Regions from separate parts of the Neobacillus sp. SAB-20_R2A genome, predicted to be linked through region 1. Evidence: riboswitches for the same ligand, from Rfam matches in the RefSeq annotation. Region 1 holds a riboswitch; the other holds the start of a gene.
What was found. A riboswitch is a leader RNA that binds a small molecule or an ion and turns the genes downstream of it on or off. The one in region 1 is predicted to bind FMN.
Positions count from the first base shown of each region.

Region 2: it holds a riboswitch for FMN, as region 1 does, so the genes downstream of both, V5M37_RS20810 (ECF transporter S component) here and ribE (riboflavin synthase) in region 1, are expected to answer to the same signal.

Region 1 covers NZ_CP145895.1:2,362,400-2,365,819, reverse strand. The annotation lists gene V5M37_RS11600 (bifunctional 3,4-dihydroxy-2-butanone-4-phosphate synthase/GTP cyclohydrolase II) at 1-1,121, opposite strand, end outside; gene ribE (riboflavin synthase) at 1,159-1,818, opposite strand; FMN riboswitch at 1,970-2,117, opposite strand; gene V5M37_RS11590 (GyrI-like domain-containing protein) at 2,195-2,662, opposite strand; gene V5M37_RS11585 (oxidoreductase) at 2,855-3,420, opposite strand, start outside.
Region 2 covers NZ_CP145895.1:4,260,789-4,264,208, reverse strand. The annotation lists gene V5M37_RS20820 (negative regulator of sigma-X activity) at 1-906, shown strand, start outside; gene V5M37_RS20815 (peptidoglycan DD-metalloendopeptidase family protein) at 1,074-1,823, shown strand; FMN riboswitch at 1,951-2,083, shown strand; gene V5M37_RS20810 (ECF transporter S component) at 2,251-2,814, shown strand; gene V5M37_RS20805 (ferredoxin) at 2,923-3,171, opposite strand; gene V5M37_RS20800 (helix-turn-helix domain-containing protein) at 3,419-3,420, shown strand, end outside.

The sequences.
Region 1 (3,420 bases):
ATTTGCAGCGGTACCCGCTCGACGACTTCCAGGTCGTAGCCCTTTAGGCCCTTAATTTTACGCGGATTATTCGTTAATAACATCATTTTTCTGATGCCAAGATCTCTTAAAATTTGTGCACCAATTCCATAATCCCTTAAATCAGGCTTAAATCCGAGTTTTTCATTTGCCTCTACCGTATCATAGCCTTGTTCCTGAAGCTGATAGGCCTTCATTTTGTTAAGGAGGCCAATGCCTCTGCCTTCCTGGCGCATATACAACAGCACACCATTGCCTGCTTGTTCAATCTGCATTAGGGCGGCGTGGAGCTGCGGACCACAGTCACAGCGGTAAGACCCAAAAACATCACCCGTTAAGCACTCCGAATGAACCCTGACCAGAATTGGCTTCTCCGGGTCAATTTCACCTTTAATGAGAGCAACATGCTCTTTGTCGTCTACCATATTTGAATACCCGATTGCTTTAAAATCGCCATATTCAGTCGGTAACTTGATTTCCACTTCCCGCTTCACCAATTTATCCTTTTGATTTCGGTATTCAATCAGATCTTTGATCGTAATCATTTTCAGGCCCAGCTTATCGGCGATTTTTCTTAGCTGCGGCACCCGGGCCATCGTCCCGTCTTCATTCATGATTTCACAAATGACGCCAGCAGGTTTGGCTCCAGATAGGTTTGCAAGATCTACTGCTGCTTCTGTGTGACCTGTTCTTCTAAGGACGCCGCCTTTTTTAGCGATAAGCGGAAAAACATGGCCAGGACGTTTAAAATCGGCAGCTTTTGACTGAGGATCAATCAAATTCATGATTGTCGCAGACCGTTCAAAGGCCGAAATACCTGTTGTAGAATTTTTATGATCAATGCTGACTGTAAAAGCAGTCCCATGCGGGTCGGTATTGTTCGCTACCATCGGCATTAAATCCAGTTTTTTTGCTAATTCTTCCTCAATCGGAACACAGACAAGGCCTCTCCCATGCGTTACCATCAAATTGATAACCTCAGGAGTTGTTTTTTCGGCAAGCGCTATGAAATCTCCTTCATTTTCCCTGTCCTCATCGTCGCAAACAATGATTACCTTCCCTTGTTTCAATTCTTCGATTGCTTCTTCAATCCTGTCAAACATACCGTATCACTCCTTTGTTCAGTTTTTTCATGCAATTTTATAAAAATCCATTCGCTTCTAAAAATTGGGCCGTAATACCTGATTGGCCTTTAGGCTTCTGATTGTTTGAAAAATTATTCATAAAATGAGCGACATACTTGCCAATCATATCGCATTCCAAATTTACAATCTCACCCGGTCCTTTGTTACCGACCACAGTTTCCGACATCGTATGGGGAATTAACGATAAGGTAAACGAGTTTTCGGTTACTCCAAATACCGTTAAGCTTGTCCCATCCACTGTTATGGAGCCTTTATAAATGATGTATTTCAATATTTCCGGCTCGGTCTCAATTTCATAATAGACAGCATTTTCAAGCGCATTTTTACTTTTAATAACCCCGGTGCCATCGATATGCCCCGAAACAATATGACCGCCAAACCTTCCACCGGCCGCCATTGCTCTCTCAAGATTTACTTTTGAGCCGCGCTTTAACGAATTTAAACTAGAGGCTTTAACCGTTTCCGGCATGACGTCGACCGTAAAGCGGGTTCCCGTAAAGGAGGTAACAGTTAAGCAAACCCCATTGACAGCAATACTGTCACCAAGATGAACATCGGCGAGAATTTTTTTCGCTTCAATCGTCATCACAAATGAATTACCAGTCCGCTGTATAGCCGAAATAGTACCAATCTCTTCAATAATTCCGGTAAACATCCTTCTTTCTCCCTTCATTAGGGTTTCCAGGGATTAAAGATTCTTCTAAAAAGCAAAAAGACCCTGAGGTAAAAAACCTTCAGGGCCTGTTTAAAGACAATAGAAAATTAAGGCTTAAAAAAGGCTAAATTTCGCCAATTTTAATCCTGCTATTTCCCTTCTCCCATCCAGACTTTAACTGTCGGCTCCGGAATTTCACCAGATCCACCGTTTAACAAAATTGTTAACCGGGTCACGGACTAAGAAGCATGCGCTTCATCACCGCCGGTAAGGATTTTCACCTTGCCCCGAAGGAATTACTGTTAAATTATTTTAATATTATTATACAGAAGTGCATCTGTAAAGGAAACCGAACTGATAAATGAAAAAATAAACTTTATTTATACACCATAACTGGCAAATAAATTTCAAAATGAAGATCACCGCTGGCATTTTGCCCTTTGTGCTCTTCCTTATAAATCTCTAAACTTAATGCTTGATGGTCTTGCTCATAGCCATATTCTTTCATCCACGTAAACAAAAGGTTATATGTATTTTCTACCTCTTCAGGTTTTCCTTTATGGGTTGTCACCACATAATTTTTACTTGGAATCGTAAAGCCAACCATTCCTTCCGGGATTTCTGTAATTTTTTCAACAGGTGCAGTGACGTAATAAGTAAACTCCGTCTCCCGGCTATGAAACGGGGCAATAAGAACCGGTTCCTCTGTCTTAAAGGAAATTTCCTCTAGTCGTTGTTCAAATTTTGTAAACAACTTGGGTATCTTGTTAGTTTCAGTATAACTTCCATTCCATGAAATTCCAACTACTCTCAATTCATTTTTTTCTACTACTTGGATATCCATGTTAAAACCCCCTTTTTTTCTATCTTATTTCTAATATTCTCACAATATCCTTAAATTCCTGCCAAAAAAATTCGACTTTTTCAAAAATTTATTATTTTAAAAAAACCAAAAATGCAGCCAAAATGGTGGCTGCACTTTGTTTCTAAATGTTGGAATTAATTTCAAAAATATTCCACAAGAACTTCTTGAATTTTATCTCTTAGGTAGTTTGTTTAATAGAATCCTCTCCCATCGGCTCCAGGGGATCAGATTTTTAATGAGGATGGCCATTTGTACACCCTTACCAATAGGAAAACGTAATGCTGGTTTTTGCATTTTGGCTATTACTGCGATTTTTTGGGCTACCTCCCGTGGGTCGCCAAACTTTTCTTCTCCGGTTAGAATGTAATTTTCCATGCCTTCCATTAATCGGTAGTACGGTGAGTTGGGTTGGGAGCGGGTAATTTGTTTTCCTGAAGACCAAATACTGGTCCTGTACGATCCAGGCTCTACAAGTACTATATCCACGCCAAATGGCTTCATTTCCAGGCGGAGGCATTCACTCCAGCCTTCGAGGGCGTGCTTTGATGCCACATATGGTGACATTCCTGGAAAGGCGACAACGCCGCTGATGCTGCTAAGATTAATGATTTTTCCATGACGCTGCTGTCGCATAAATGGCAAGATGGCTTTCGTAACTGCCATCACGCCAAAAACGTTTGTTTCAAATTGTTTACGGTATTCCTCCATCGGGAGCTCCTCGACAAACCCGGCAGCGG
Region 2 (3,420 bases), 1.9 Mb from region 1:
GATGCGGGCGGTATGGCCAATCAGGAATCGCAAACGGGTCAAATTTCAACATTAAAGAAAGCCGAAGGGCAAAACGATCATGCCGGGAAAACGGCTGTTTATGATGATGAAATTAAAGACGGCGTCGTGTTGACCTATTGGATCCCTGATAATCAGGCGCTAAATCTAGTACCAGTATCAACTATAGTCAAAAATACTGAAGGAAAAGACTGGCTTACCCTATATAATGAACATATGGCAAACCTAAATGAATCGGAATGGGGCCTAAGTGAATTTTATCCGCTCAAGGCAACATTGCATTATGATAATGCTAATGAAACTGTTATTGTCGATGTACCTTCAGACCATCCATACCGCCAAGGCAGTGCAACGGAACAAATCTTTCTCGGTGCGTTAAAAAATGATATTTCTTCCAATAGCAGCGTCAAAACGATTAAGTTCACCACAAACGGCGAACCTGGAATCGAACTAAGCAATGACTTTTTAGAAAAATTGACCATCACTGATGTGAAAAAACATGCCTACCTCTTTTACTATCCTAATGGCAGTGATGTTCCGTTCTTGGTGCCAACACCTGAATCATATAAGGATATTAAGGCTGCAATTGATGCGATGAAGTCAGTGGTAGAGGAATATCAATTACAAAGATCTTTGTTGCCAAATTTGGCAATTCAGGATGTAACAGCAAATGATAACACGTTAACCATCACTTTTGCGAAAGATGCCAGTTTAGAAGATGAACGGTTGGCAGTCTGGTCGATGGAGGCCATCCTTTTAACGGCAAAAGAATTCGGATTTGAAAAAGTGGTTGTGAGCAATCCTCCCGCAGCAAATATTGGCCCGTTTGATTTAACAAAAGAAATCAAGGTGCCAGCGGCCCCAAATCTTCGGACAATCGAGAAATGATAAAAAAATCAACCAAAACGGTTGATTTTTTTATGCATAAAATAGCAATTGACTCCAAATTATAACAAATATGGTCAGGCCGTCCCATGCCTCACCATATGTTCTAAACTCGAGTATAAGAACATATGGTGAGGTATGGACAAGATGTAAGGAGGATTAATAGTGAAATGCGTGACTATATAAAGAGGTTTTTTATTGCCATTATCATGGCGATTTGTGTAGGTTTGTTGTTTCTCGGAGGGAGACACTCGGAAGCTGCAGGATTGCCTGAGGCGAAAACGGAGAAGGAGAGATGGATTTGGCCGGCGGATGGTGTTATTTCTGATACATATGGGACAAGACAGGGTAAGCATAAAGGAATCGATATCGCCGGAAAATATGGCACCCCGGTCTTGACAGTTGAAGATGGGGCTGTGATCAAGTCTTATTATTCCAATACATATGGTCAGGTTGTATTTATCAAGCACCCAAGCAATTTCGTTACGGTTTATGCCCACTTAAGCAAACGGGCCGTTGTGCCAGGTCAAATGGTTAAGCGAGGGGAGGCCATCGGAACTATGGGAAGGACCGGTCAGGCTACCGGCACCCATCTTCATTTTGAATCACACCAATTAGAATGGAGATATGACAAAAAGTTTGCCATTAATCCGGAACTCCTTTTGGGAGATGCCGATGTTGGTGAAGCGGTTCAGGGCGGAATTGCAGCCAGTGGCAAGGATGTTTTGGAGGTAAGCAGCCGTCCGCAAAATATTCCTGAACCCAGCGGGCAGCCGCTTGTAAACCAATATATTGTAATAAATGGTGACAACTTGTCCTCCATTGCCCAAAAGTTTAATGTGACAGTGGCAAGATTAAAGGAAATCAACAACCTAAACACGGATATAATCAAGCCTAATCAAGTCTTAATCGTCAAGTAAATTAAAACTTTTTAACCCGCAGCCTATTGCTGCGGGTGTTTTTTATCTAAATATTTAAAAAACGGAAACAACTTTAACTTAACAAAGTGACTGATTTTCAGTATAATAAACTTATAATTTTATAACGATCTATCTTCGGGGCAGGGTGAAATTCCCGATCGGCGGTATTAGAGTATAACTCTTCAGCCCGCGAGCCTAATTGGGCAGGATTTGGTGTGATTCCAAAGCCGACAGTATAGTCTGGATGGGAGAAGATGGAGGTTCTGCAAGCATTCGAAAATTTTTCTTGGATCGAATGTTTATTAAGCGTACCTAAAATTACTCCCTCAAGCTTCAATCTTGAGGGAGTTTTATTTTGCGTACCTATAAAAGCTGAATCTCTCTTCCTAACGTGATGGATCAAAAAGGAGAGAGGAAGATGAAGAAAATGAAGAACACAAAGGTAAAAGCTATGGTTTCAATCGGGATGCTGAGCAGCATCGCATATTTATTAATGTTTTTAAACTTTCCGCTGCCAATGTTCCCTAATTTTTTGTTTGTGGACTTTAGTGATATTCCTGCTTTGATTGCTGCGCTAATTTTCGGACCAGTGGCAGGAATTTTAGTAGAATTGTTTAAGAATATGTTAAATTATTTTGCAACAGGGAGCCCGACAGGCATTCCTATTGGCCACCTTGCCAATTTCGCAGCAGGGATTGTGTTTATTCTGCCGACTTGCTATGTGTATAATAAATTGAAATCAAAAAAGGGAATGACACTTGCCTTAGTAGCTGGAACTATAATCATGGCTGTAGTGATGAGCATTGCCAACTACTTTATTGTTTTACCTGCCTATACGGCCTTAATGGGTTTCCCGGATATGCGGAACCTCGTCGTACCTGCCATTTTGCCTTTTAATATCTTAAAGGGCGTAATGATGTCGATCATTTTCATGCTTCTATTTATTCGGATGCAAGCATGGCTAAATAAATTTTCAGTAAAAAATGCTTAAAACGAACAGAGGCCGCAAAACTTGGGCCTCTGTTTTTTATCGAAAAAAATAACCCCCCGGCTTATATTAGGCGGGGGGTAGCAGCTTAAGAATATCTTCAGTCAAAGATTATTCAAATTTAGTTGGGTTACCGTCGAATGGCTCATCAGCAACTTTAATAGAATCAGTTGGGCAGCCTTCGAAAGCGTCCATCATGTCATCGATTAAAACATCTGGAATTTCAACGATACCTTCGTTATCGTCAAGTGTTACGAATGCGATACCTTCATCATCGTAATCATAGATATCTGGTGCAGCAGCGCCGCATGCGCCACACGCGATGCAAGTTTCCTTGTCAACAATTGTATACTTTGCCATGAAAAAAACCTCCCAGTAAAATAACAAGTAATATGCTTACTTATTTTCCATTTGTGATGGAAAATACAATTCACATATCTATTGTAAAGCTGTATGAATAACTTTTCAATAGAAATTTGATTTTGGTACCTTTAGTCCCATTATTTCTTAAACTTCCACATTTTTGGACAACACAATACCTGTTTCATGTTAAAATATAATAAAATTTAACTGTTTTTGTCGAATCAGGATAAGTGGTGAGTCTAAAAT